Regions from separate parts of the Vibrio ziniensis genome, predicted to be linked through region 3. Evidence: predicted binding sites of a transcription regulator. Region 3 holds the regulator's gene; each other region holds the start of a gene.

Region 1 (10,168 bases), 1.4 Mb from region 3:
GTGTCTGCTTATATATAGTTGTCATTAGATAGCTCATAGTAATGATGTGTTGTTTTTTATTTCTAATGAAAAGATCTAAATAAACCTAAAGCCAGACACATATTTCTGTAACACGTTGAATTAAAATATTTAGGCTGAGAATGAAAACAAAGTTAATCACTCGTGAAGGCTACAACAAGCTCAAAAAAGAGCATGATTACTTATGGAATGAGCGTCGTCCGGAAGTGACTAAAATTGTCACTTGGGCGGCAAGTTTAGGTGATCGTTCTGAAAATGCGGATTACACCTTTAATAAACGTCTACTGCGACAAATTGATCGACGTGTTCGTTTTTTACGTAACCTATTGCCAGAACTGAAAATAGTGGATTACTCACCTCAGCAGGAAGGAAAAGTTTTTTTCGGTGCTTGGGTAGAAATTGAAAACCAACAAGGGGATATTAAAAAATTCCGCATTGTAGGACCTGAAGAAATTTATGGTGAAGTAAAAGACTACATCTCAATTGATTCTCCAATGGCGCGTGCGTTACTGAAAAAAGAAGTTGATGATGAATTTGTGGTGAGAACGCCAACTGGCGAAAAAGAATGGTTCATTAATTCGATTTCTTATGAAAAAAGCAGTTGAAATAAACGCTAACAATTCTCTGAATTTCTTTATCATAAACGGTGTTACATTTCACTATCCCAGAAGTGTATGGGGTTGAATAACGAATAGGTAGGACGTAAATGCAAGAAAACTTTAAAGTCTTAGTAGTCGATGACGATGCACGTCTGCGTGCGCTGTTGGAGCGTTACTTATCTGAGCAAGGCTTCCAAGTTAGAAGTGTTGCGAACAGTGAGCAAATGGACCGCCTATTAACTCGTGAAACCTTCCATATCATGGTGTTAGATTTGATGTTGCCTGGAGAAGACGGTTTATCTATTTGTCGTCGTCTGCGCAATTCAAACAACATGATTCCAATTCTGATGCTGACTGCGAAAGGCGATGAGATTGATCGTATCGTTGGTTTAGAAATCGGCGCGGATGATTACCTGACGAAGCCTTTTAACCCTCGTGAACTACTGGCGCGTATTAAAGCTGTATTACGTCGTCAAACCATTGAAGCTCCGGGAGCACCAAGCTCTGAAGAGTCAATGGTCGAGTTTGGTGAGTTTCGTCTGAACTTAGGTACTCGTGAGATGTTCCGTGGTGAAGAGCCTATGCCTCTGACTTCGGGTGAATTTGCAGTACTGAAGGCGCTGGTGATGAATGCACGTGAGCCGTTATCGCGTGATAAGTTAATGAATATGGCTCGTGGCCGCGAATATTCGGCAATGGAACGTTCCATCGACGTACAAATCTCTCGTTTACGTCGTATGTTGGAAGTTGATCCAAGCAAACCACGCTACATCCAAACCGTGTGGGGCTTGGGCTATGTATTCGTTCCTGACGGCAAATTAAACTAAGCGTAATTTTATTTATGCTGTTTTATGCACGCGTCGGCTGATTAAACTAGAAGGCGCGTGTTGCTTCTCTTCTCTATTCGCGCCTTATCTGTAATTTTCATTGACGGTAAACCCCTGTCTGTAACAATCAGTAAGTAACTACTGGTTTATCAAAGCAGTGTTTAAAATCCGTTGATAAAGAACATAGGCAAAATATGCGTATTCGTAGCTCGTTTACTCAATCCATTCTTCTCTTTTTAAGCCTGCTCATTGCCAGTCAGGTTTACTCCTATTACGCCGTCTTCAATTATGCACTGATGCCGAGCTTAAAGCAGTTCAACAAAATTCTCAGTCACGAAATTAACTTGATGCTGGATGATACCGTCAATCAAGACTCGGACGTGTCAATGGATGCGCTATTGCGTCGTCGCGTTCTTGAGCAACTTGGGGTGACCATTCATGCTGAAGACAGTCCGATTGCCAGTGAGTTTGAGCATGCCATCAGTATTGATTTGATGAGTGAAGATATGAGCTTGGAGCTCGGTTCGCCAACGGAAGTTCGTATGATGTCTGGTGCAGAGAGTTATGTTCTATGGATGAAAATCGAATCTCTACCAGGGCAGTTACTTCGTATTCCTCTTTCTGAATTACGGGAAAAAGACTTCTCCCCTCTGTTTCGCAACAGCATCATCATGGCTTTAATGATTGTTTTTGGCGGTTGGTTATTTATCCGTATGCAAAACAGGCCTCTAATCACGCTAGAGAAAGTTGCGCAGGCTGTTGGTCGGGGAGAGGTGCCACCACCGCTACCGGAGAGAGGTGCTTCGGAAATTCGCTCAGTAACACGCGCTTTTAACCAGATGTCAAAAGGGATACAAGCGTTAGAAGAAGACCGAGCTCTGTTGATGGCAGGTATCAGTCATGATCTGCGTACTCCACTGACCCGCATTCGATTAGCCACAGAGATGATGGCTCCAGAAGACAGCTATTTGGCAGAAGGAATCATCAGTGACACCGAAGAGTGTAATGAGATCATCAGCCAGTTTATGGACTATTTGAAGCCTGTGAATAAACAGACATTCGAAAAGGTGAATGTCAACGATATTGCTCAGGATGTGGCAAGCTCAGAAGGCGGATACGAAGTGCAGATTGAAGTTGAACTGCACAAAGGCAAAGCGACTGCGTTTGGTAACCCAATTGCAATTAAGCGTGCGGTTAGTAACTTAGTGGTGAATGCGGTTCGTTACGGAAATGGCTGGGTGAGAGTCAGCTCTGGTGTCACAGCGGACAACAGCATGGTGTGGATTTGTGTGGAAGACAATGGACCAGGCATTGAACCAAGCCAAGTGAACAAGGTATTTGAACCTTTTACTCGCGGAGACACTGCTCGCGGTAGCGAAGGTACCGGTTTGGGACTCGCGATAGTGAAACGTATTATTAGCCAGCACAGCGGCTCTGTCATGGTCAGCAATCGCAGTGAAGGTGGTTTACGGGCGCAGATTAGCTTTCCGACCAAGTGATACCATCCTAGATCAAAATATGATCAGACTGAGCATCGGCAGAACTGCGAATAGGCGTCAAACGCAAACGCGCATTCATTCGTCCCTGAAGCTCCGCTGAGCCATCCATGGCTCGGAGGGTTTGCTTATCGACGCATATTCACTATCCAGAATGGTATGATTGAATATCTAGCAAATCAATTTTGGAATTAAAAAGGCTCGCATTGTGCGAGCCTTTTTCTTAAATCATCATAAGCACTATGAATCTAGAGCTTGTTCCAATTCTTGCTCAGGTTGCTCTTTTCTTACTGGCTTCGTTTCCGGTAGCAGCAGGTTTAAAAGAATCGCGGTAATACCGCCAGCCGCAACACCCGTCGAGAAAATGCTTTTCACAAAATCAGGCATAAACTGCAGGATTTCAGGTTTCTGTGCGATGCCCAGACCCATTGAAAATGACAGAGCTATGATAAGAATCGCGCGACGGTCTAAATCGACACGAGCAATGATACGGATACCTGCCGCCGCGATAGTACCGAACATGACTATGGTCGCACCGCCGAGTACTGGCTCAGGGATCAACTGAACAAAGCTTGCTACGCCAGGGAATAAACCTAATAGCACGAGCATACCTGCGATAAAGTAACCCACGTAACGGCTAGCAACGCCAGTCAGTAGAATCACGCCGTTATTCTGGCTAAAGGTTGAGTTCGGGAAGCTGTTAAATACAGCAGCAAGTGCTGAGTTAACGCCATCTGCTAAAACCCCACCTTTGATACGCTTCATGTAAATCGGGCCTTTTACTGGCTCTCCTGACACTTCCGACGTTGCAGTGATATCACCGATGGCTTCTAAAGCGGTGATTAAGAAAATCAGTACTAGAGGAATGAACAGTGACCAGTCAAAGCTCAAACCATATTGCATCGGTACAGGTAGTGCGATCAGCGATGTTTCACTTATTTTGCTGGTATCGACCATGCCCATGAAATAAGCCATCGCAACGCCCACAAGCATCGCAATCACAATTGAGGCAACGCGAATATATGGGTTACGTGCACGGTTTAGCAAAATGATGATGGCTAGAACGGTTCCTGCTAGAGCCAGTTTATCAAGACTACCGAAACTACCGTCGCCCATTGCCGCGTAGCCCCCACCCATAGAGACTAGACCAACTTGGATCAGAGTGAGACCGATCAGTGTAACGACAATACCTGATACCAGCGGTGTGATAACGCGTTGTGCAAATTCCAATACGCGAGAAAGCAGAATTTCAGCAAATGATGCGACTAAAATAGTACCGAAAATGGCCGCCATCATGGTTTGAATATCAGCACCGCCAGCTTTTAGCGCAAGACCGGCACCAATGATTGGACCTAAGAAGTTAAAGCTGGTGCCTTGAATCGATAACAAGCCTGAGCCGATAGGACCAATAGTTCGAATTTGAATAAATGAAGATACACCTGAAGCAAATAAAGACATGCTGATAATGGTGTTGGTTTCAGCTGCTGGAACGCCCAAACTTTGGCAAATAATCAGAGATGGCGTAATAACAGCAACGAACATAGCAAGCAGGTGCTGAAGTGCAGCAAAAAAAGTGTGTGGCAAAGGCGGTCTGTCATTGAGTTGGTAGACAAGATCGGACTTACGAGCCGCGTTTTCGGTTGTCATTTTTATTTTCCTAAGTGAGTGATTCACAAAGATGCGCTGAATGGGCATTCCTCGTGGAGCAGAATGGTTGTCTGTGATTGCTGTTAATCAGGTTCTGCTCTGAAAAATAGCCTTAAAGCTTTCAAGGTTTATAGAGCTTTGAGGCTAAATTTTGCGAGAATTATAGAGTAATAACTGTAAAAGGCAAACGTTTGCTTAAGTTTGGTGCAAAGGAAAACAGCTGCGATTTTTAAGGATTAAGCTTTTGCATAAACATCTCGTTCGTCAAGCCAGCGATCGATAATAGCGGTAGCATTACTTGGGTAATTGTCATGAATATGGCGAGCAATACGCTGAACTTCTGGAATAAGGCGCTGATCTCGTACTAAGTCAGCAATTTTGAAATCAGCCAAACCCGTCTGCTTGGTGCCTAGTAGTTCCCCGGGACCACGAATTTCCAAGTCTCGCTGCGCGATAACGAACCCGTCATTACTTTCACGTAATACGCCAAGGCGTTTCTGCGCGGTTTTAGAAAGTGGCGCGTGGTACAAAAGTACACAATGACTGGCAACCGAGCCTCGACCAACACGACCACGCAGCTGGTGCAACTGGGCTAAGCCTAAGCGCTCTGGGTTTTCAATGATCATTAAGCTTGAGTTGGGTACATCCACACCTACTTCAATCACTGTAGTTGCGACAAGAAGATGCAACTCATTGTTTTTAAATGCCTGCATCACTTCTTGTTTCTCGGTTGGCTTCATTCTGCCGTGAACCAAACCGATTTTGACATCGGGCAGTTTGCGTTGCAGCTCTTCTGCAGTATCAGCTGCAGCTTGTGCTTCCAAGACTTCAGATTCATCAATCAGAGTACAAACCCAATAGGCTTGCTTGCCTTCATTCAAACAAGCATTACGTACGCGTTCAACAATGTCGTCTCGTTTGGTATCTGGAATTGCGACGGTTTGAATCGGCGTTCTGCCCGGCGGAAGTTCATCGATAATCGAGGTTTCTAAATCCGCATAAGCAGTCATTGCCAGAGTTCGAGGAATAGGGGTGGCTGTCATGATGAGCTGATGAGGATACGCGCCTTGTTTAGCGCCTTTCTCGCGTAACTCTAGTCGCTGGTGGACACCAAAACGATGCTGCTCATCGATAATCACTAACGCTAAATGATCAAAAACCACGTGTTCTTGGAACAGTGCGTGAGTACCCACTACCATTTTTACTTCACCACTGGCAATACGCGCGAGCTCGGCTTCTTTGGCTTTGCCTTTGAGTTTGCCCGCTAGCCAACCTACTTTGATACCCATCGCTTCAAACCACTGGCTGAAGTTTATGGCGTGTTGCTCCGCTAACAATTCTGTTGGTGCCATCAAGGCGACTTGGTAGCCATTTTCAATGGCTCTGGCAGCCGCTAGAGCAGCAACGAGAGTTTTACCTGAACCTACATCCCCTTGAACTAAACGCATCATAGGGTGAGGTTTTGCGAGATCAGTTTCGATTTCGTTAACCACCCGAGTTTGGGCATTGGTTGGTGAAAAAGGTAATTGAGCCAACAGCTGATTTTTCAGAGAGTCTGACGCTTTTAGCGGCAAAGCGACATCTTGCTGCCCTTTACTGCGAACAGCCAACATGGATAGGTTTTGAGCCAGCAGTTCTTCCATAATCAGGCGAATTTGCGCCGGATGGCGACCATCATCAAACAGACTTAAATCGATATCCGATGGTGGGCGGTGGATGGTGTGCAACGCCTGAGCCAGAGTTATTTGATGATCGTATAAACCGGATGGAAGCAGTTCTTGCACTGCTGCTTTATCAAGTAGTGATAACGCTTGATCAGTCAGGCTGCGCAGAGTGAGCTGACGCAGACCTTCAGTGGTCGGGTAGACTGGAGTCAGGTTAGCTTCAACATCGGGCTTTTGTTCTGGGAAATAGAACTTGTATTCAGGATGAATAATCTCCAGCCCAGTATTGCCACGTTTAATTTCGCCGTAAGCGTGTACTAACTTACCTTCGGTAAAATTGTTTTTAATCCCTGCGGTAAAGTTGAAAAAGCGTAGCGTGAGCGTGCCGTTTCCGTCGCTGATTTTTACTGTCAGCATTTTGCGACGACCGAAAGTAGTATCGACCGCCATCACTTTACCTTGCACCGCTGCCCAAAGACCCGGATGCAGTTTTACTATTGGGTAGATTCGAGTGCGATCTTCATAGCGTAACGGCAGGTGGAACAGCAAATCTTGTACGGTGATAAGCCCAACTTTCTCCAGTTTTTCGGCCACTTTTGCCCCCACTCCGGAAAGTGAGGTTAATGGAATTGCTGATAAAAGCTGAGACATAATCAACCATTTAGCTGTTTGAAATAAAGGTTATTCAAACATTAAGCTGTGTTTTTGTACAGGGGAATTATTTGCTCTGCATCGCTTTCCACCAAGATTCATCTGCCACAATTTGGCCTTCGTCATCCAGTGGTGGATAGGGAAGCTTCTTACGTTTAGCCACTTTGGCTAATACAGGGTGACCGCGCTCGAACAAAATACGATGAATGGTTTCTTCAGGAAGCGGGCTTTTTTCCTGCTGATACATACCAGCAGCTTGGCGTTGACGTTGTGCCTCATACAGAATCAGTGCGCTAGCAACCGATACGTTGAGTGATTGCACCATTCCTACCATAGGAATCACGATGTCTTGATCGGCCAGCTCAAGAGCTTGTTTTGAGATACCCACTTTTTCACTACCCACGATAATCGCTGTCGGTTTGGTGTAATCAATTTCACGAAAATCTATCGCTTTTTCGGAAAGGTTGGTCACTAATACCTGCATGTTCTGCGCTTTTAGCGCTTTTATCGCATCTTGAATACTATCGTGAGTATCGACTTCGACCCAGTTACGAGCGCCTGCTGAGGTATGAGCAAGAGTACGCATTTGTTTGTTTGGCCAAACCGCATGGATTTTGTGTAATCCAATTGCATCGGCAGTACGAATGACCGCAGATACGTTATTTGGCTTGTGTACTTCTTCTAAACATACGGTCAGATCAGGTTGGCGTGCTTTCAGCACCTCTTGAATTCGAGTGTAACGTTCTAAGTTCATAATAAATTTTCTATGCTTTATCCCCTTACTACTTGAAGCTGCAGTGCTTTATGTTTTTGTACGGGGTCTACGTTCGTTCACCCCAATCACATAGTTTACTATGCTCATGGGGATTCACTCACTTGCCGCCTACCTGCAACTCCAAGTAGTTTGGGTATAGTCTGTGGTTGGTAAACGGTCACCACATAAAATAAAAAAGCCCTTGATAGGCCATATCAAGGGCTACATCGTTAGGTTACTTAAGCATAGGCGCTATTAGTGCCTTCTGCGTCTCACCTTCGGTGCGTTTGGCATTGCACGAATTTTCTTCATAATGCCAGCAAGATGAACACGATCTTTTGTGGTCAGTACCACAGTTACTGTGTACAGACGGCCATCACGTTCTTCTGTCGACAGACCATGAATATTGGAGCCTGTCTTCGAAATCACATTAGTCAGTTCTGCAAGTGCGCCTTGGCGGTTTTGCATATCGACTTTCAGTTCAGTGATGAAGTCTTGATCGTAATCTTTGGTCCATTCCACCGCCATGTACTTATCAGGCTCTTTCTGATGCCCGCGTACGTTAGGACAGGTTTCGCGGTGCACCACCAATCCACGGCCCGGAGAAACGTGCGCAATAATGTGGTCATCCGGAATTGGGTGACAGCAGTTGGCGAAGGTTAACAGAATACCTTCTGCACCTCGGATCGGCAGTTTCTTCTTAGGTTGACCGTCTTTGCTTTCTACTTCGGTTAATTCATCAGCATTGCCTAGTAGACGACGAGCAATCACGATACTCATTAATTCGCCAAGGCCAATCGCTGCTAATAAATCGTCAACGCTAGAAAGTTTTAGATCGCTAAGAACATGTTGCACACTGTCTTTGTTGATGGTGGAGATCGACTCTTCACCTAAGGCGTGATTCAGCAGGCGGCGACCCAAGCTCACTGATTCTTCACGGCGCATGGTTTTCAGAACCTGACGGATCTTAGTACGAGCACGTGAAGTCACTACGTAGTTTAGCCATGCGGCATTTGGACGCGCACCCGGAGCACTGATGATTTCAACGGTTTGACCATTCTTCAGTGGCTTGCTTAGTGGGTAAGGGTTGCGATCAACTCGAGTACCTACACAGGTGTTACCGACGTCGGTATGCACCGCATAGGCGAAGTCTACCGCTGTTGCGCCAACAGGCAGTTCAACGATACGACCTTTAGGTGTAAAGACGTAAATCTCATCTGGGAATAGATCGGACTTAACGTTTTCGATAAATTCGAACGAGTTACCTGCACTTTGCTGTAGTTCAAGCAGGCTTTGCATCCAACGCTGAGCTTTGATCTGTGCTGTTGTGCCGGTGCGGTCGCCATTGGCTTTATATGACCAGTGTGCTGCCACACCTTTGTCCGCCATTTGGTCCATATCTTCAGTTCGGATTTGAACTTCAACAGGTACGCCGTGTGGGCCAACCATTGAGGTATGCAGAGACTGATAGCCGTTCGCTTTTGGAACAGCAATGTAGTCTTTCATTCGACCCGGACGCGGTTTATACAGGCTGTGTACTTGACCTAGTGCTCGGTAACAGGTGTCAGCGCTATCAACCACAACACGAAACGCATAGATATCCATGATGGTGTGGAAGCGTTGCTCTTTAGTCTTCATCTTGTTGTAGATGGAGAAAAGGTTCTTTTCACGACCAAACACGCGAGCAGGTAAGCCAACTTCGTGCAGGCGACCTTCGATCTCGCTATGGATGCGTTGAATCATCTCTTTGCGGTTACCACGCGCCGCTTTCACGACTTCTTTTAGAACTCGATATCGGTTCGGATATAACGCTTCAAAACCTAGCTCTTCTAACTCGGTTTTAATGTTGTGAATACCTAAACGGTGGGCGAGTGGTGCGTAAATCTCTAGGGTTTCTCGGGCAATACGACGCTTTTTATCCGGACGAAGAGCACCTAATGTTCGCATGTTGTGCGTACGGTCAGAAAGCTTGATCAGAATCACGCGGATGTCTTGCACCATCGCAAGAACCATTTTGCGAAAGTTCTCTGCTTGAGCTTCTTTTCTATCGCGGAATTTAAGTTTGTCGAGCTTAGAGACCCCATCAACCAGTTCAGCAACAGCTTGACCAAATTGAGTTTCTAAATCTTCTTTGGTGACGTCGCAGTCTTCGATAACGTCGTGAAGGAGGGCTGCTTGCAGTGTTTCTAAATCCAAACGCATTTCTGCCAGAATTCGAGCTACTGCCACTGGGTGAATAATATAAGGTTCGCCGCTTGAGCGGGTTTGCCCTTCGTGGGCATCTCTTGCCACTATATAAGATTGGCGTAGAGCCTCAAGTTGAGGCTCTGTGAGATATTCCTGGGCAACGTCTTTGAGGCTATCGAATAGATACAAATTATAGGCCCGAGAGTTGTCTATTGTCTTACTTGCAGGGGATTAACGGTTGTGAACAATGCTGCTCACTGCTGCTAATTCAGCTGCTTCTTGCTCTTGCTGCTCTTGACGCTCACGTGCATCAAGTACGTCTTTA
Region 2 (10,168 bases), 1.1 Mb from region 3:
ATGGGGTAATAGATTCCCTAAATACTCAACACCATCTAAGAAGCGGGTAAAAAAGGACTTTTTAGGTGCTGGTTTGTTTATTGAAGCAGACGAACTCATCTGTTTCCTCCTTGTAGTTTTCTCTATGCATTTGTGACAAAAATGTCAAAAACGCGGCGAAGAGTACTTGAGGGAGTGAACATTACAAAATCAAAGATGTTACAGAGTGTGTCTATTTAAGAATAATATAAACAAAACCAACACAATATACAGTGTTATAAACTATATAAATTTAAATACTAGAAATTATAAGTTAATGATCACATAAGTAGTAGCGAACACTTATACCATCCTAGATAACAATATGATCTGACTGAGCATAGATAGAACAGCGAATAGACGTCAAACGCAAACGTGCATTCATTCGTCCCTGAAGCTCCGCCGAGCCATCCATGGCTCGGAGGGTTTTCTTATCGACGCCCATTCACTGATCAGGAAATTTTCCAAAATGGTATTATCTCTGTACGGCTTTAAACCTAGGGTTAGCTTTACAGATAACGTAAAGACGTCCGCGACGCTTAACGATCTGACAATCTGGGTGGCGGCTTTTTGCGCTTTTCAGAGAACTTAGTACTTTCATGTTTGATACCTCAATTGAATAATTTGTTATAATATAACATATCAAAAGATAATTACTATCAATAATAATTTCTACTGTTCTTTATTAGGTATGATATTTTCCCTCTTCATTGTTACGATAATTTCATTACATACCGATGCATACAATCACTCCTATTGCGACTATTGAGAGCCCCTACAAAGAGAAATTCGCCGTTCCTCGTCAACCTAGATTAGTGCCGAGCGCTAGAGCTCGCATCAAGTTACTTGGCGAGTTGAACTGTTTAGAAGCGGTACGTGAGATAGAACAATTCAGTCATCTATGGCTATTGTTCTTATTTGATCAAAATCTTGAAGCCGGTTGGAAACCTACTGTGAGACCACCACGTCTCGGAGGAAATGAAAGAGTGGGTGTACTCGCGTCCCGCTCTACCTTTCGTCCTAATGGGATTGGCATGTCTGCTGTAGAATTTTTAGGTATAAATAAAGAAGGCGACCAATTCTTTATAGAGGTGGGCAGTGTTGATCTGGTTGATGGTACACCTATTGTCGATATCAAACCTTACATCCCCTATTCCGATGCTATACCTGAAGCCAAAGGTGGCTATGCAGAATCAGAGCCATTAACAATAAGCGTAGAGTTCTCTGCACATGCTCAAGCAGTTCTGAACGATTTGCCTGATTCAACGGTTAAACAAGCGGTTATTAGTGAAGTTCTAGCACAGGATCCACGTCCTGCCTACAAAAAAAATAAGCCTGACAATAAGCAGTACGCAGTACATTTGTACGATTTGAACATAAAATTCACCATATCAGATAACTTAGTGACAGTTACTACTATTGAACGCTTTTGACATTGGCATTTGGCTGATATTATTAGCGGCTAAATTTATTACCACCTTTGATAAACGGATACCATAAATGCGTACCAGTAAATATCTTCTTTCTACTCTGAAGGAGACTCCAAACGACGCAGAAGTAGTGAGCCACCAGCTCATGCTACGTGCGGGTATGATCCGTAAGCTAGCTTCAGGTCTTTATACTTGGCTACCTACAGGTCTTCGCGTACTGCGTAAAGTCGAAACCATTATTCGCCAAGAAATCGACAATGCAGGGGCAATTGAAACCTTAATGCCCGTTGTGCAGCCGTTTGAACTATGGGAAGAAACAGGTCGCAGCGAAAAGATGGGCCCTGAGTTACTTCGCTTTACTGACCGCCACACTCGTCCGTTTGTGCTAAGCCCAACAGCAGAAGAAGTGATTACTGCTCTTGTGCGTAATGAAGTGAGTTCATACAAGCAGCTTCCACTTAACCTGTACCAAATTCAGACTAAATTCCGTGACGAACGCCGCCCTCGTTTTGGTGTGATGCGCTCTCGTGAATTCTCAATGATGGACGCATACAGCTTCGACATTGATAAAGAAGGTCTACAAAAATCTTACGACGCAATGCACGACGCTTACTGTAAAGCATTCGACCGCATGGGTCTGGATTACCGTCCAGTATTGGCTGATAGCGGTGCTATCGGTGGTAGTGGTTCTCAAGAGTTCCACGTATTGGCAGAAAGCGGCGAAGACTTAATCGCGTTCTCTACTGAATCTGATTACGCAGCGAACATCGAAAAAGCAGAAGCGGTTGCACTTGCAGCAGAACTTGCAGCACCAACTCAAGATATGACTCTGGTTGACACGCCTAATGCGAAAACCATTGCAGAACTGGTTGAGCAATTTGAACTGCCTATCGAGAAAACCGTTAAAACGCTTTTCGTTAAAGCATCAGATGAAGTTGACGCAGACATCATCGCACTGATCATCCGTGGTGATCACGAGCTAAACGAAGTGAAAGCAGAGAACTTGAAAGAAGTCGCTTCGCCACTAGAGATGGCTTCTGAAGAAGAGATTCGCGCTCTAATCGGTGCAGGTCCTGGTTCACTAGGTCCTGTTGGTCTAACACTGCCATTCATCGTTGACCGCACAGTTGCTGTAACCAGCGACTTCAGTGCAGGCGCGAACGTTGATGGTAAACACTACTTCGGTATTAACTGGGGTCGTGACGTTCAACTGGGTAAAGTTGAAGACCTACGTAACGTTGTTGAAGGTGACCCAAGCCCATGTGGTAAAGGCACTATCATGCTCAAACGTGGTATCGAAGTTGGTCATATCTTCCAGCTTGGTACTAACTACTCTGAGAAAATGAACTGTGGTGTTCTAGGCGCTGACGGTAAGAACGTTATTCTGGAAATGGGTTGTTACGGTATCGGTGTGACTCGTGTAGTTGCAGCTGCAATTGAACAGAACCATGACCAATACGGCATCATTTGGCCAGACGCGATTGCACCGTTCCAAGTGGCTATCGTTCCAATGAACATGCACAAATCTGAACGCGTTCAAGAAGCAGCAGAGAAGCTATACGCTGAACTGACTGCTGCTGGTATCGAAGTACTGTTCGATGACCGTAAAGAACGCCCTGGCGTAATGTTCTCAGATATGGAGCTACTGGGTGTTCCTCATACGATCGTTATCGGTGATCGTAGTATGGACGAAGGCAACTTCGAATATAAAAACCGTCGCACTGGTGATAAAACTCCAGTGGCTATGGCTGATATCGTTGAGCACATCAGATCTCAAATGGCGTAATCACTAACGATTATCTTTAAAGGCTGCCCTTGTGCAGCCTTTTTTATTAATCCTAGATTCATCTACTCTCTTTTACACTGCTGAAAAATAAGAAGGAGAACGTTATGGATCTGAAAGCCTTACTCAATCAAGCACTCAACTCCAATTTGGTTCAATCTGGTAAGCAACAAGCCCAATCTTTAACTAAAGATAAAAGCCAACTTGCCACACTAGGTGCCGGCGCACTTGGTGGCGGTATCATTGGACTATTGATGGGTTCGAAGAAAACGAAAAAACTGGGTAAAAAAGCACTCACCATCGGCGGTTCAGCGGCATTAGGTGCACTAGCCTTTAAGCTCTATAACGACTGGCAAGCAAATCAAAATGAGGCACCAAAGCGTGCTACTTTTGACCAAACTAATCCTCGTCATGAGTTACTCATTCTCAAAGCGATGATCGCCTCAGCTAAAGCGGATGGTCATGTAGATGAACAAGAGATGGCAAAAATCAATCAAGTGATTACTGAAATGGGTGCAGATAGTGAAGTTCAGACGCTATTCCAGCAAGAACTGAAAAAGCCCTTAGACCCAAATGAAATTGCAGCATTAGCGCAAACTCCAGCGCAAGCTTCAGAGATCTATCTAGCGTCAGCATTAATTGCCGATGAACAGAATTTCATGGAAAAAGCCTACCTACAGGAACTCGCTAAACAACTTGGGTTGAATGAAGAATTGGTACAAAGCATCCATCAGCAGATAAATGGTGAATAATTCACCGGCTGAAACGTAACATTGAGCCAGCTCAAAGGTAACTTTTGTCTTCAATCTGCTCTCTGTGTATATTGAGAGCAGTTATCATTTATAAGGCAGACGTCTCGTTCTGTATTATTCATTCTGTATAAGCAGGTCGTTCTGTAAAAGTAGGATAGTGTTATGCAAGTTTACGATTGTTGCGATTTAGTTCGTGAGTTATACGCTCAAATTGGTAGTGGCGATCAAGCCTATATTCCTCAAGCAATTAGCTGCGCGGTTCGTGCACTTAACGATGTGGCAGCGGATACGTCTTTACCAAAAGAAGTCAGAGAGAAAGCGGCATTTGCTGCGGCAAACTTACTGATTTCTGATTTCGAGGACAAATAATGAATCTCGCCAATTTCGCTTCTATGGATACCGTCATGTTAATGAGCATAGTCAACATGAAGCTACGAGATGACTTTAATGGTGATCTGGACAAATTAGCCTCTTACTTCGATATCGATCGCGCGGCTCTTGAAGCAAAACTGGCTACAGCAGGGTTTGAATTTCTGCCAGAAGCAGGTCAGTTTCGCTAATCTTCGAATTTGATGATGTAGAATGCAAAAAGCGCAAACCAATGGGTTTGCGCTTTTGTTTACATGAAATTTAGTAGCTTTAATTCACGGGTCTGTTATTAACCCAAGTTCTTACGTGCGTTTTGGAACATACGCATCCAAGCACCGTTTTCACCCCAGCTATCTGGATGCCATGAGTTTGCCACTGTGCGGAATACACGCTCAGGGTGAGGCATCATGATAGTTACACGACCATCAGCAGTAGTTAAACCTGTGATTGCATTTGGCGAACCATTCGGGTTGTTTGGATACTGTTGTGTTGGGTTACCGAAGTTATCAACAAAACGAACCGCTACCGTGCCTGAGTTCTCGATTGCCGCAAGGTGTGCTTCATCACGAACTTCGACACGACCTTCACCGTGAGAAACTGCGATTGGCATACGAGAGCCAGCCATACCGTCGAAGAACACAGAATCAGATTTCTGAACTTCTACTAAGCTAAAGCGAGCTTCAAAACGCTCAGACTCATTGCGTACGAAACGTGGCCACAAATCTGCACCTGGGATCAGTTCTTTCAGGTTAGACAGCATCTGACAGCCGTTACACACACCTAGAGAGAAGGTATCTTCACGGTTGAAGAAAGTTTCAAACTGGTCACGAGCCTGTGCGTTAAACAGCACTGACTTCGCCCAACCTTCACCGGCACCCAGTACGTCACCGTAAGAGAAGCCACCACAAGCCACAAGGCCTTGGTACTCTTCCAGCGCAGCTTGACCTGTCAGGATATCGCTCATGTGGATGTCTGTTGCTTCAAAGCCTGCACGGTCAAACGCTGCTGCCATTTCAACATGCGAGTTAACGCCCTGCTCACGCAGAATAGCCATCTTAGGCTTAGCGCCTTTGGCAATATAAGGAGCAGCTACGTCTTGGTTAGTATCGAAGCTTAGTTTCACGTTCAGACCTGGATCTGAATTGTCTTTCTTCGCTTCAAACTCTTGGTTTGCACACGCTGGGTTATCGCGAAGTGCCTGCATCTTATGCGTCATTTCAGCCCAGATAGTACGAAGATCTGTTCTTGAACGGTCGATAAGTACAGTGTTACCCGAAGAGATCACGACTTTGTCAGACGCCTCAACAGCACCGATAACGTGTGAACATGCTGCTAAACCATTGTCTGCTAGCGTTGCTAGTACAGACTCAAGTTCATCGTTCTTAACCTGCACAACAGCACCGAGTTCTTCGTTGAACAGCGCTGCGAGAACATCTTCACCTAACGCTTCAATGTTTGCTTTCACACCACAGTGACCAGCGAATGCCATCTCAGCAAGAGTAACAAATAGACCACCATCGCCTTTATCGTGGTAAGCAACCAACTTATCGTTGCTTACTAGGTTTTGAATAGCGTTGAAGAAACCTTTTAGTTGCTCTGCGTTGTCTACGTCAGCAGGCTTATCACCTAATTGCTTGTAAACCTGAGCTAGAGCTGTAGCACCTAGACGGTTTTTGCCGTTACCTAGGTCAATCAATACTAGGCTTGATTCGCCTAAATCTGTGCGTAGCTGAGGTGTGACTGTCTTACGTACGTCTTCTACACGTGAGAATGCCGTGATGATAAGTGAAAGTGGAGAAGTCACTTCTTTGTCTTCGCCATTTTCGTTCCACTTAGTCTTCATCGACATTGAGTCTTTACCCACAGGGATAGTCAGACCAAGTGCAGGACATAACTCTTCACCAACTGCTTTCACAGCTTCGTAAAGACCCGCATCTTCACCAGGGTGACCTGCTGGAGACATCCAGTTAGCAGATAGCTTGATACGTTTGATATCGCCGATTTCAGTTGCAGCGATGTTAGTGATTGCTTCACCAACTGCTAGACGAGCAGACGCACCGAAGTCAAGTAGAGCAACAGGAGTACGCTCACCCATCGCCATTACTTCACCGTGGTAAGTGTCGTAACTAGCTGCAGTAACTGCGCAGTTCGCAACAGGAACCTGCCATGGACCAACCATTTGGTCACGAGCAACTAGACCAGTTACCGTACGGTCACCAATCGTGATCAGGAATGTTTTCTCTGCAACAGCTGGAAGACGAAGTACACGTTCAACTGCTTCACCTAATTCGATACCTGAACGATCAATTGCTGGGCTATCAACCTTCGCTGTTTTCGCATCACGGTGCATTTTAGGCGTTTTACCTAACAGGATATCCATTGGCATATCGATAGGCGTATTGTCGAAATGCGTGTCTTCTAGTTTCAGTTCACGCTCTTCAGTCGCGATACCTACTACTGCGTATGGAGCACGCTCACGCTTACAGATAGCATCGAAAGCTGCCATGTTTTCTGGCGCAACAGCCAATACATAACGTTCTTGAGATTCGTTACACCAAATTTCCAGCGGGCTCATTCCCGGCTCATCATTTGGCACATCGCGAAGTTGGAAAATGCCGCCACGCTCGCCATCATCAACAAGCTCAGGCAGTGCGTTAGAGATACCGCCCGCGCCCACATCGTGAATAAATGCAATTGGGTTTGCTTCACCAAGCTGCCAACAACGGTCGATAACTTCCTGACAACGACGTTCCATCTCTGGGTTTTCACGTTGTACAGAAGCAAAATCTAGATCTTCGGCTGACTGACCAGAAGCCATAGAAGAAGCTGCACCGCCGCCAAGACCGATGTTCATCGCAGGGCCGCCAAGTACGATCAGGCTTGCACCAACAGGAATCTCTTTCTTCTGTACGTGTTCATCACGAATGTTACCTAAACCACCCGCAATCATGATTGGCTTGTGGTAACCACGAACTTCTTCACCCGCGTGAGAAGTTACTTTCTCTTCGTAAGTACGGAAGTAACCTAGAAGGTTTGGACGACCAAATTCGTTGTTAAATGCCGCACCGCCTAGAGGACCTTCAAGCATGATGTCTAAAGCTGTAACAATACGACCCGGTTTACCGAAATCTGTTTCCCAAGGCTGTACAAAGTTAGGAATACGAAGGTTAGAAGTAGTAAAGCCAACAAGGCCTGCTTTTGGTTTACCACCAATACCGGTTGCGCCTTCATCACGAATTTCACCGCCTGAACCAGTAGAAGCACCCGGCCATGGAGAAATTGCTGTAGGGTGGTTATGAGTTTCCACCTTCATCAGAATGTGCGCTTTTTCGTGGCTGTAGCCGTACTGACGAGTTTCAGGGTTCGGGAAGAATCGACCAACTTCAGAACCTTCCATTACCGCCGCGTTATCTTTATAAGCAGACAGAACGTAATCTGGAGTCATCTCCATGGTGTTCTTGATCATCTTGAATAGTGATTTGTCTTGCTTAACGCCGTCGATTGTCCAATCAGCGTTGAAAATTTTGTGGCGACAGTGCTCAGAGTTTGCTTGTGCAAACATCATTAGTTCGATATCAGTTGGATTACGCTCAAGCTTAGTTACGAAGCTTTCAACTAGGTAATCAATTTCGTCTTCAGCAAGCGCAAGTCCTAGGGTAACGTTTGCTTCTTCAAGCGCTTTACGGCCACCTGTCAGTAGATCAACGTAAGCAACAGGCGCTGGCTCTGCAGATTTAAACAATGCAGCAGCTTGTTCAAGTTCAGTAAAAACCACTTCCATCATGCGGTCGTGGATTAACGCATTGATAGTAGAGATTTGCTCAGCTGAAAGTTCACCTTCTGACTCAATGTAGTAAGCCGTACCGCGCTCTAGACGCTTAACATTTGCTAAGCCACAGTTGTTCGCGATATCCGTTGCTTTAGAAGACCAAGGAGAAATAGTACCTGGGCGAGGAGTAACAAGAAGAAGCAAACCTTGCGGTTCGTGCTCTTGAATTGTTGGACCGTAAGTCAGTAACTTTTCAAGTTTTTCGATTTCACTGCCGTCCAAATCCGCTTTGAGATCAGCAAAGTGCATAAACTCTGCATAGATACCCGTCACAGGTAGGTTTTGTTCACGACACGTCTCGAGTAGTTTATTAACACGAAACTCAGAAAGAGCTGGGGAACCACGCAAAATTCTCATGTGCAAAGGTCTCTATATCCATTGATTGAGGTGTAATTGGCATAAATTCATCTAATTTTCAGTACGTTAAACTAAGTAACCAGAACTTATGCCGATTTCATCTCTTTGATGGGTGCGCATTATAGAGGATTTTTTTTTGTGACGTAACACCAAAAGCAACCGTTTGCGTCATTTTTTTTATTAAATTTGAATTTTACCCCGTTTGAACAATTTTTAGACACAATAAGCTTAGTAACAAGCTATCACTTTGCCATCCGAGCAGCCTTTGATATAAAGGCACTAATTGATGTTAGAGATCTCAAATTAATGACAACGCTTTTTAATCATTCATTCTGCCGTGCGCTATCTCTATTTTTACTGACTTTATTAGTTAGCGGCTGCCAAATTGATTCCGAACCCAAGAGTGAACTAGACCAAATCCGCGAACGCGGCGTCTTGCGTGTTGGTACATTAAACAACCAGCTTTCTTACTACATTGGCCCCGATGGTCCTTCGGGCTTGGATTATGAATTAGCCCGTGAATTTGCGGCACAATTGAATGTGAAACTTGAGATGAAACCCGCTTATCGTCTCTCAAGCCTCTTCCCTGCCCTCAAAAATGGCGAGATTGATATCATTGCTGCCGGGCTTAGTCAGTCAGAAGAACGACTTAAAGATTATAGGGCAGGTCCAGCTTACTATTATGTCTCACAACAAGTCGTTTATAAAAAAGGACAGTGGCGACCGCGTAACATCCAACAATTGGTTGACAGACAGGATGAGCTAGAAATACAGAGTGAAGGGCAACCAATTTTTAGTATTGTCGACGACGCGCATTTTGAAACAACCTTGAAATCACTAAAAAAAGACTACCCTGATTTCAATTTTTACGTTGATGATAACTCAGATGTCAACGACTTACTGAAAAGTGTTACCGATGGTTCATTGTTATTTACCATGGCAGATTCAGTAGAAATATCACTGTCGCAACGAATTTATCCCGACTTAGCACCAGCTTTCGAAGTTACAGAAGACCAACCCATTTCATGGTTTATGCGACGCTCACAAGACGAAAGTTTGTATGCAATGATGATCGAATTTTTTGGTGAAATTAAACAATCAGGATCATTAGCTTCATTAGAAGAAAAATACATAGGTCACATAGGGACGTTTGATTACGTTGATACTCGTGCTTTTATCCGTGCACTTGATAGCCGCTTACCCAAATGGGCTCCGTTGTTCCAAAAATATTCTGATGAATTTGATTGGCGTCTAATTGCAGCACTTGCGTACCAAGAATCTCACTGGAATCCGAGAGCAAAATCGCCAACAGGTGTACGTGGTATGATGATGCTGACATTACCTACCGCCAAAAGTGTAGATGTCGCTAATCGTCTTGATCCTGAGCAATCAATTCGAGGCGGTGTTGAATATTTACGCAGAATGATAGCCCGTGTTCCTGATTCTGTTTCTGACCACGAAAAAATCTGGTTCGCCCTTGCTTCGTATAACGTCGGCTATGGGCATATGATGGATGCGCGTCGTCTAACGAAACTTCAAGGCAGTGATCCAGATACTTGGGCAGATGTAAAAGATCGACTGCCGTTATTGCGCCAGAAGAAATATTTTTCTCAAACAATCTATGGTTATG
Region 3 (10,168 bases):
CTCAACATTACCTAATACGCTCTTCACTAAACTAAAGGCATGCTCAAACTGAGACGCCGCCGCAGATGACATATCTAATTTGTGCTTTAGCGATAGCAACTCAGATGTGCGTTGTTCCTGCTGCTGTTTAAGCACGGTAACTTTTGCCACGGCATTTTCAGCACTGATGGCGTCATCACCCAGTAACTGCTGCGCTTTATCCAGCGCATGCAGCGCCTGTTGATACTGTAGCGCGCGTGTTTGTTGCACATCCAGCGCTTGCTGGTAGTCAGCGAGTTGCGTCTTAAGACTGTCTACTTCTTCTTCTGCAATTGTCGCTTGATCTTCCGCTTCATGGAGACGCTCTTGAGCTTCTTCAACCACCATCATCTGTTCTTCAAGACGCATGTTCAGCTCTTCAAGATCATCCTGATAGCGTTCAATTTTCTCTTGCTGACGCAATGCGTTTTGAACCAGTTGCAGATGGTCCGAAGCCCCCTGATGGTCTTGCTCAAGTGCGGATTCTTGTTCAACCAATAGCTCAAGTTCTTCATGCACTCGATTGAGTAAGCTGTTTTGCTCAATCAAGGTTTCACGAGAACTCATCAACTCTTTACGCAGTTCAAGCGTCTGACTGACTTTGTTGCGACGGTCATTAGCGTGGCGCATGTAGTCAGCGGCTACGTAATTGGTCGATTCGGTAATCAGATGCTTGAACAGATCACGGTCTGCTTGCGTTGATTTAATTGCTTCTAGCGTCATGCGGTTTTCACGCAGCGCCGATTCCATATCTTGGAACGCTTTCTTTACCCCGCCGTTTTGTGGCAATAAGTAGTCGCGAAGCGAACGAGTAATGGCACTTGAAATACCACCGTATAAAGACGCTTCAATTAAGCGATAGAATTTTGATCGGTCGCCACTACTGCGTAATTTCTTCGGTAGTACACCGAACTCAAACATCTGTGCGTGGTAATCCACTGTAGAGCTGAATGCTTTGAAGTGAGCGCCTTCAATTGCTGTTACCGCCGCTTTCACATCGCTGATTTGACGGACACGAGCATGTTTGTCAGAGACTGTTTCAATCAGAATGTCAGTCGGCTTTATATGGCTTGGCAAACCTTGAATAAGGAATGGCTTAATATCTACTTTCTTATCACGACCAGCAACTTGTTGCAGCTTTACGCCAAACAATAAACGTTGTTTGCGAGAGTTTACGACATCAAGTGCCGCGTAACACGCACCCGGCTGCAATTTACCGAATAATCCTTTGTCACGAGACGCCTGCGAGCTACCAGCCTCAGTGGTGTTGCGGAAATGCAATAGGCTTTGGTCAGGAATCAACGCGGTGATAAATGCAGCCATTGTGGTTGATTTACCAGCACCGTTACCGCCAGAGAGTGTCGTTACTAAGCTATCAATATCAAATGTACGAGCAAAGAAGCCGTTCCAGTTGATCATGGTTAGCGATTGATATTTACCTCTTTCAATCATGCTTCACCTTCCAATTCTGTTTCATCGGCTTGATCTTCTTCATCTGTCAAAGAGTCTTCTTCTAATAAACCATCATCTAACAAACCTTCACCTAACAGACTATGCTGATTCGGTTCCTGGTTATGCACAACAGCTTCACCATCGCGGATAAGACGTAGTTGCGCTTCACGCATGTCGTCACCAATACGAACATCAGCACCAAAGCGGAACACTGCTTCGCTAATGCTGAATTTTGTGGTTTCACCGATATTGATAATCATACCTAGGCGACGCAGACGACGAAGCGATGCGCGTACTTTCTCAAACAGTTTCTCTTTGTCCAAATCAGAGCCATTAGCTCTGTTGGTCACTAACTTCATAAGCTTTTTTTCATCGGTTAGTGAAAGTAACTCTTCATACAGTTCTTGATTGGTAAAGATGCCCTCGTGAGCCAAACGCTCAGGACTGAGATAAAGAAAACAGAGCACTTTACCCACCAGCATGTCTAGTTCAGACAAAATACTGCGGCTAATTAACGTCGTTGAACGAGGGCGTAAGTAGAAAAAACCTTCCGGTGCGCGCACCAGTTCAGTGTTATAGCGTTGGTAAAAATGCGCCAACTCCGTTTCAAAATCCGATAGGAACGCGTGATTATCTAAATCGTCGCTAGAGACATGTCGACCAGCACGTAAAGCACTATCGAGTGCAGGGAAAAGCGGATTGCTGATCGCTTTAGCCAGATTCTCTGGCATGTATTCATTAATATCTGTCGATGACATTTGCTTGTACCTTTGCACCAAAGTCGTTGATTGCTTGCCAGTCTGGCTGAATCGCTTGGTAGTCCGACTCTGAGTAGCCGAGTCGAACTGCTTGATCAACAACAATTCGTGCTAAATCAAAATGATGTGTTTTTGGATGGGTAGCGAGGTAGTCACGTAATACCGCACCCAAATCTATCGCTTGTCCTTGGTCTTTATGCACTTGCAGCATAGCGCCGATTGTTTCAGCAAGCTCATCGTTTACTTGCTGGAATTCTTCGTATTCAACTTCATCAGGAACACTACCAGTAACTTCCTCGTCACGTAGCACTAATGCTTCATCACGCAGATCCATAAGGCGGTCTGCATCGGCATAAGTTAAATACCAAGGTTGTTCAAAGTAGTCGTTAAAGGATTGACGCAGGCGTTGGCTAAACGCGCGATTTTGGTCCATATCGATAGCCGTACGAATAAACTTATGTACGTGACGGTCATAACCGATCCACAAATCAATCGCCTGCTGCCCCCAACTCGTTATGCGATCAAGTTTCATCTGCAAGCCAAATAATGTTTCTTCAATGAACTCAAGTTCAGGATTGCCATACACGCTTTCCTGTATATCTAAAATTTGAGTTTGAAGTTCATCGCCTGCAGTTTGTAACGTATCTTGCAACTCACTTAATGTGGTGGAGGTTTCAGAAAGCAACGCTTCACAGTTATGAATGGCTTCACGCCAATCTTTATTCAGGAGTTCGGCGATTTGCTGTTTTACGGATTGTTGTTGTTCATCCATGACGCGTTGGTTTAAATCAATGCGGTCAAAGATTTCACCTACAGAGTATTTCAGCACACCGAATACATTCTTTTTCCAGTGCCCAACTGAACCACCTCGTTCTGCAGATTCAACCGCCTTCGCCATTTCATCAGCCAACATTGAAAGCTGAATAGAAAGCTTTAACTTAGAAAACTCTCGATGACGAACGTAGTAATCAGTAATGCCAATCGCCAACGGCGATAGGCGATATATGCTAGCCCCATCAGTCAGTTCGCTGGTAAAGCGGCTGATCAGACGTTGTTTAACTAATTCATTAATGGCGTTGTTAGCGCGAAAAGCCGACGCTTCACCTGTATCTTCAAACATTCGAGTGACTATAATGAACGCATCGTGCAACTCACCTTCACCGAGTTCTTCATCAAATCTGTCATTACTTAGCACTGCAATTGCGATTAAAAACGCGAGTCGCTCAGTCGTTAGATTTAATGAGAAATCATGCTGCTTTACCCAGCTAACCAATTCATCAATAGGTTGCTCAACAGCGTTCTGAGTTAACTCACCCATTGTTATTCCTGTTATTGTTTTTTCTTAGCCCATACGTGTATGTATCGGCCTAATGAGAGGTATGGCTCCTGACGACAAAATTTTCGTTCTAAAGCCAATACATCATCGTATTGGTATTCGCCCATATTTTTCACATTGCCAATGTAATCACTAAAACAGCGAATACCAGATTTACCTTGTATCTCAAACCCTGAATCCTCTATCCACTGATACACTTCCGTAGGAAGCAATCCAGTTTGAGGCTGAAGTTTGAAGCGTTTTCTATGCGGCATTCCCTCTAATACATGAGGAATATTGCCACATACTGCATTTTTATATACAAGCCCGTGGTAGTTGTAAAACATGATAGATGCCATGCCACCCGGTCTCACTTGAGCTAACAAGTTTTCTAAAGCGGGTTTTGGCTCAGCCAACCACTCCATCACAGCGTGAAACATCACCACGTCAACTGGCTCAGTTAAATGCTCCTGTATATTTTGCACAGGAGAATGGACCAACTGATATTGATCAAGCAAGCCATTATTGGCAATATCCTGCTTAGCAAGATTGAGCATTTCAGAAGAAAGATCACACAAGGTCACACGATGTCCGAGCTTAGCGAGCTTCTGTGACATCTGCGCTAGTCCCCCGCCAGCATCTAGAATGTGCAACGGAGTTTCTGATTGGTCAAAACTTGCCAACAACTGCGTCAGGTCTTCCCACACAATTACTTGACGGATTTCTCCTTTATCGGAGCCATAGATATTTTTTACAAATTTGTGGGCAATATCGTCGAAATTACGATCTTCTGTCACAGCGGCTTGGGTTATCATAGCGAATTCGTGCTGCTATTTTGTCATAGGAATAGCAGGAATAAAGAGGGTTTCACCCTTTTTATTGTCAAGTGCTGTTTTTTCGGACTATTTTGTTTATGTTTGAGCTGAAAAAAATTGTTTCATCCTTTTTAATGCCCTTACCAGCACTGCTGATTGTGGGATTTATTGGCTTAATGCTGATTATGTTTACTGCCAAACGTAAAACTGGCAGCCTCATCGTTCTGTTTTCTCTAACCAGTCTTTTTCTTATTTCGTTTCAACCCATATCAACAAGTTTGTTGATGCCTTTAGAGCGCCAATACCCCGCGTTTCTTCCTGTCGAAAGAAACATTGATTACGTGATGGTTTTAGGTAATGGACATGTTGTCGATGGCTATATACCACCAACTTCTGAACTATCACGAGCAGCATTAATGCGTTTAACGGAAGGAATACGTATTGCTAGGATGTACCCAGGATCCAAATTGATTCTTTCAGGTTATGCTGGTGGCAGCGAGTTTAGTCATGCTCGTATGTTAGCACGAGTCGCATTAGCACTCGGTGTAGCAAAGTCTGACATCGTGTTGTTAGAAACAGCAAAAGATACTTGGGAAGAGGCAAGACAAGCTGCTGCATTCGTACAAAGCAAAAAGTTGGTACTAGTGACTTCCGCCAGCCATATGGAAAGAGCAATTAAAGAATTTAATTCCGCAGGATTAAACCCGATTCCAGCGCCAACCAACTTTTTAGCTCAAGCTAACATTACTCAACCCTGGGATAAATACACGCCTCAAGCACGCTATTTGGAGCAAACCGAGCGCTTTTGGTACGAGAGCCTTGGTCAGCTTTGGCAAAAGATGCGCGATTATGTTGCTGGCTCTGATGGCAAACTAACACAAGATAAGTAGCTCCTTGCAAAGATGATATGAAGACCCGCTTTATGCGGGTCTTTTTTCGCCAACCTTCGCTCAACAAAGGTCTTCGATCTGCATACTTTAGTTCGCAAATTTCGTACAGAGCGTAATTATTGCTTAGACTTAGATAAAGAAAAGTACGGAGCTAAGTAATGAAAGAAATTAAAGCCTTTAACGAAAAACGAGCTGAAATCTATTGGTGGCTTTCAGGTTTGTTTGCTTGCGAACTCAGTTCACAAGACTTGTCACATTACTCATCCCCCGAAATTTACAATTTTCTCGCAGGACTTAGTGAAAACGACCATTTAGCAGTCTCCACTCACAAACTATGCGCAACTCTCAAGCAACTTCTCAAACATGAAGATGCACAAGTGCAAATTGCTAATAGCTTCTATAACCTATTTCTAAAATGTGATGGGAATTCGGCTCTCCCGTACGCATCTCTTTATATTGATAAATCAAAAATGAATAATAAAACTCCAGCACAAGCAATTGCTGAGTTAATGGAGCAAAATGGCGTACATGTTCAAGAGCAGACAAATGAATCATATGATCATCTCGCTATCGAATTAGACTTTCTCGGACACCTCATTATTCGCTCTAACGAACTTGAGAAAGAAGCCCGTATGGAACAGGCCCTAAAGTTCCAAGCGGACTATATTCGTCATCATCTATTGAACTGGATACCTGATTTTTCTTTTGATTGTGCGAGCAAGGATAAATTGGGATTTTATTCATCAATTTCAGTATTATTGGTCGCTTTTTTAGAGCTTGATTTAAACTATCTTACAGGCAATTGAAACTCATCGTTGGTTCAACAAAGGGCATGAATTGTGACTACAGTTAAGTTTGCGCTATTGATTTGTCGTTGCTAGCTAACCATTTGCGGTTTAAACTCAATACCATAAAAGATGAATCATTATTTAAAACTCAAACCGCTATATCGAAGCGGTTTTTGTGTTTTAACGACTTTAGGCTAGAAGCTTTATAAACTTCGCCGCTGCTGAATCCGGCCAGTAATGTGGGTTGTTTACCTAATAAAAAATTTAGCGAAATCAGCAGTCAAAACAGGACAAATATATGGCTACGATTAAAGATGTTGCTCGCTTAGCTGGCGTATCAACCACAACCGTATCACACGTAATTAATAAAACTCGCTTTGTTGCTGAAGCAACTCAAGAAAAAGTTCTCGAAGCAGTAAAAGAGCTAAACTACGCACCAAGTGCCGTAGCACGTAGCTTGAAATGCAATACTACCCGCACCATTGGTATGTTAGTTACTCAATCAACCAATCTATTCTTTTCTGAAGTCATCGACGGTGTAGAAAGCTACTGTTACCGTCAGGGTTACACACTGATTCTGTGTAACACAGGTGGCATCTACGAGAAACAAAGAGATTACATCCGAATGCTGGCTGAGAAGCGAGTGGATGGCATTTTAGTCATGTGCTCCGACCTAACACAAGAACTGTCAGAGATGCTTGAAAGTCATTCGGACATTCCAAAAGTCATCATGGATTGGGGTCCAGAAGCTTCTACTGCTGACAAAATCATTGATAACTCTGAATTAGGGGGCTATTTAGCGACTAAATACCTTATCGACAGAGGTCATAAAGACATTGCTTGCTTAAGTGGACACTTACATAAACTCGCTTGTCAGGAACGAATTGCGGGGTTCCGTCGCGCTATGGCAGAGGCGAACTTGACAGTGAATGATAACTGGATTCTTGAAGGCAACTTCGAGTGTGATACAGCAGTACTAGCTGCAGATAAAATTATCGCAATGGATAAAATGCCGACCGCTGTGTTCTGTTTCAACGATACAATGGCACTAGGGTTAATGTCACGTTTACAACAAAAAGGTGTTCGTGTACCCGATGACATTTCGGTAATCGGATACGATAACATTGAACTTGCAGAGTACTTCTCTCCGCCCCTAACCACGATTCATCAACCAAAACGTCGTGTGGGCAAAAACGCATTTGAGATTTTGTTAGAACGAATCAAAGATAAAGAGCATGAACGTCGAATCTTCGAAATGCATCCAGAAATTGTAGAGCGTGATACAGTAAAAGACCTTACAAAATAATTAGTTACTCTATTTAAGTACCGTTCAATAAGAGCCAGTGAAATTCATCTCACAAATATTAAAACAGTAATAAGCTCGCAAACCCAATATTCAAACTTTGATCAACGTCACATTTAGTTCACATAAATGTGATGCTTATTCAAAGTTTTGTTTATTATTTTGAAAGTAATGTCACGCACAGGGCAAACCATCTGAAAGGGTGGGACGCAAAGCCTCCGGCCTAAACCAATCCATGTTAGTTCATAATTGGTAGGTAGCGGGGTTGCCGATGGCAAAAAGGTATACATGAGTTGACGCTTGATTGACATGCTCAATGTATTCTTTTGCTATTCTCTCGGACCTGAATTTGGTGGCGTATTTATTAATACACCGAGACTAACAGCATGGATAAACCAGTACTAAAAGACTCAATGCGACTTTTTGAGCAACTAGGAAGCGTAAAATCGCGTTCTATGTTCGGAGGGTTTGGCATTTTCATCGATGACACGATGTTTGCTCTGGTCGTTAATGACCGACTACACATTCGTGCGGATGATCACTCCTCAAAGAATTTCCAACAACAAGGCTATGAACCTTACGTTTATAAAAAACGTGGTTTTCCTGTTGTGACTAAATACTTTGCCTTACCTGAAAATGTGTGGGATACCCCGCATCTAATTATTGAAAAAGCAAAGCAAGCCTTAGATGTCGCGAAACAAGAACGCGAGACTCAAGCTAAAGCGAAACCAGACCGACTTAAAGATCTTCCTAATATGCGTCTTGCTACAGAACGTATGCTCAAAAAAGCAGGAATCGATTCTGTTGACATGCTGCAACAGAAAGGCGCAGTGGCTGCGTTTAGAGCCGTGCAAGAGACTCATGCCACAACTGTTGGTATTGAGCTTTTATGGGCTTTAGAAGGTGCAATTGAAGGTAAGCATTGGTCTGTCATTCCCCAGTCTCGCCGCGATGAATTAATGCAGAAACTCTAGTTTCTATATTCGACTTAAAGATACAAAGCACTCTTCATAGGGTGCTTTTTTATGAATAATCAAAACCAAAATGAAATTTAAAGTCGGCTCTGCCTTTCCTATTCTCTATACATGATACCATTCTGGATAATTTCCTGATCAGTGAATAGGCGTCGATAAGCAAACCCTCCGAGCCATGGATGGATCGGAGGAGCTTCAGGGACGAATGAATGCGCGTTTGCGTTTGACGCCTATTCGCTGTTCTACCGATGCTCAGTCTGATCATATTTTTATCTAGGATGGTATGAGGAGCAAGTGATGGTTTTATCCAACTATTTTGGAGTTAACGATGAGTCATAAACTGATACTAGGGTTGATTTTAATTACCCTCATCGTTGTTATGGGTACTGAGTTTAGCCAATATCTCACTCTGGAATATGCGAAAACTCAACAAGCAGCCCTCTCTCAATACATAGACCAGAACCTCGTTTTTTCAGCTATTGCTTACTTTATCGCATATATTGTGATTACCGCTTTATCCATTCCCGGAGCTGCCGTTGTTACTCTTCTCGGAGCGGCTTTATTTGGCTTTTGGTTTAGTCTTATCTTAGTGTCTTTTGCTAGTACAATTGGTGCGACCCTCGCTTTTCTTAGCAGCCGATATTTGCTTCGCAATTGGATACAACACCGTTTTAGTGACAATCTTTCTGCCATCAATAAAGGTGTAGCGCAAGATGGTGCATTTTATCTGTTTACACTAAGATTGATTCCAGTGTTTCCATTCTTTCTTATCAACCTACTTATGGGCTTAACACCGATTTCAACGACTCGTTATTACCTAGTTAGTCAGTTGGGGATGCTCCCAGGAACGGCTGTTTATCTCAATGCAGGCACTCAACTTGCTGATATAGACACTCTGTCAGGAATACTATCTCCAAGCGTTCTACTTTCTTTTGCGTTATTGGGCATATTTCCGTTTTTGGCAAAACAAGTACTGACTAAACTTAAAAAGAGAACAATCACCGACGAGTAATATGAAAATATTCATTGCTCAACATCCAACTGAAGCACATATTGTGTGCGGGCTGTTGCGACAACAAAATATTCCCTGTGAAGTTCGAGGTGAAACGCTTTTCAGTGTCCGCGGGGAAATCCCTTTTGATGAAGCCTCTTCACCTTATGTATGGCTTTTGAATCTGAGTTTGCTCGAACAGTCCGAACAGGTTATAAGTGACTACTTACAACCAGCATTCCCAAATCAGCCAGATTGGGTCTGTAAGCATTGCGGAGAGAATAACGAACCGCAATTCGGATTGTGCTGGAATTGCGGCTATGAGAGCATCTAGAAGGCTTTTAAGCGTTAATGGTTAACTGCTTGTGGATGAAATCGATGGAAACTCGGTTAAATACTTCAGGCTGTTCAATATTGCACACGTGCCCACAGTCCGGTATTTCCCATAGTTCACTTTTCTCGTGCAATGCCACCATATCTTTAACAGGCTGGATAAACATATAGTCACGCTCGCCCATCAAATACAGGGTGGGTATCGGTAACTCTTTATCGCGAAAATAACGCATCATTGGATTAATCTCTGCAGTAAGAGTAAACCAACGTTTGAATTCTTTCTGGCAAAGCTTCTTCGCTTCTCGGACAAACAAGTTTCGAGATTGCTTTTGACTTCTTTGCGGCATAACGATATAGGCAAATAAACGGTAGAGCCACATATATGGTACAAAATTCTTACTTATATGCCCCAATTTAACCAAGATTTGCGAGCGGGTATTTAAACGGGTGACCGCACCACCCAACACCATAGAACTCACGCGTTCTGTTGCCAACTCTGCAAGGTTACGTACGATGATCGTCCCAAGAGAC

The links. The regulator PurR, encoded in region 3, represses purine synthesis genes. The targets are predictions, from matches to a motif close to TNANGNAAACGTTTNCNTNA.
Region 1: a site for PurR is predicted at 4,767-4,786, ahead of G5S32_RS00810 (uracil-xanthine permease family protein). Genes of this name have one in related genera too.
Region 2: a site for PurR is predicted at 8,690-8,709, ahead of purL (phosphoribosylformylglycinamidine synthase). Genes of this name have one in related genera too.

The regions. Positions count from the first base shown of each region.
Region 1 covers NZ_CP049331.1:176,147-186,314, forward strand. The annotation lists gene greB (transcription elongation factor GreB) at 141-623, shown strand; gene ompR (osmolarity response regulator transcription factor OmpR) at 725-1,444, shown strand; gene envZ (two-component system sensor histidine kinase EnvZ) at 1,639-2,943, shown strand; gene G5S32_RS00810 (uracil-xanthine permease family protein) at 3,181-4,587, opposite strand; gene recG (ATP-dependent DNA helicase RecG) at 4,824-6,902, opposite strand; gene trmH (tRNA (guanosine(18)-2'-O)-methyltransferase TrmH) at 6,970-7,656, opposite strand; gene spoT (bifunctional GTP diphosphokinase/guanosine-3',5'-bis pyrophosphate 3'-pyrophosphohydrolase) at 7,912-10,032, opposite strand; gene rpoZ (DNA-directed RNA polymerase subunit omega) at 10,075-10,168, opposite strand, start outside.
Region 2 covers NZ_CP049331.1:798,408-808,575, reverse strand. The annotation lists gene G5S32_RS03665 (AbgT family transporter) at 1-99, opposite strand, end outside; gene ykgO (type B 50S ribosomal protein L36) at 494-619, opposite strand; gene tsaA (tRNA (N6-threonylcarbamoyladenosine(37)-N6)-methyltransferase TrmO) at 756-1,451, shown strand; gene G5S32_RS03650 (proline--tRNA ligase) at 1,519-3,234, shown strand; gene G5S32_RS03645 (tellurite resistance TerB family protein) at 3,339-3,983, shown strand; gene G5S32_RS03640 (YaeP family protein) at 4,146-4,352, shown strand; gene G5S32_RS03635 (DUF4250 domain-containing protein) at 4,352-4,543, shown strand; gene purL (phosphoribosylformylglycinamidine synthase) at 4,642-8,538, opposite strand; gene mltF (membrane-bound lytic murein transglycosylase MltF) at 8,845-10,168, shown strand, end outside.
Region 3 covers NZ_CP049331.1:1,936,497-1,946,664, forward strand. The annotation lists gene mukB (chromosome partition protein MukB) at 1-1,470, opposite strand, end outside; gene mukE (chromosome partition protein MukE) at 1,467-2,228, opposite strand; gene mukF (chromosome partition protein MukF) at 2,209-3,546, opposite strand; gene cmoM (tRNA uridine 5-oxyacetic acid(34) methyltransferase CmoM) at 3,558-4,340, opposite strand; gene elyC (envelope biogenesis factor ElyC) at 4,430-5,248, shown strand; gene torD (molecular chaperone TorD) at 5,407-6,054, shown strand; gene purR (HTH-type transcriptional repressor PurR) at 6,335-7,342, shown strand; cyclic di-GMP riboswitch class I at 7,514-7,612, shown strand; gene G5S32_RS08875 (TfoX/Sxy family DNA transformation protein) at 7,726-8,313, shown strand; gene G5S32_RS08880 (TVP38/TMEM64 family protein) at 8,642-9,325, shown strand; gene G5S32_RS08885 (alpha/beta fold hydrolase) at 9,646-10,168, opposite strand, start outside.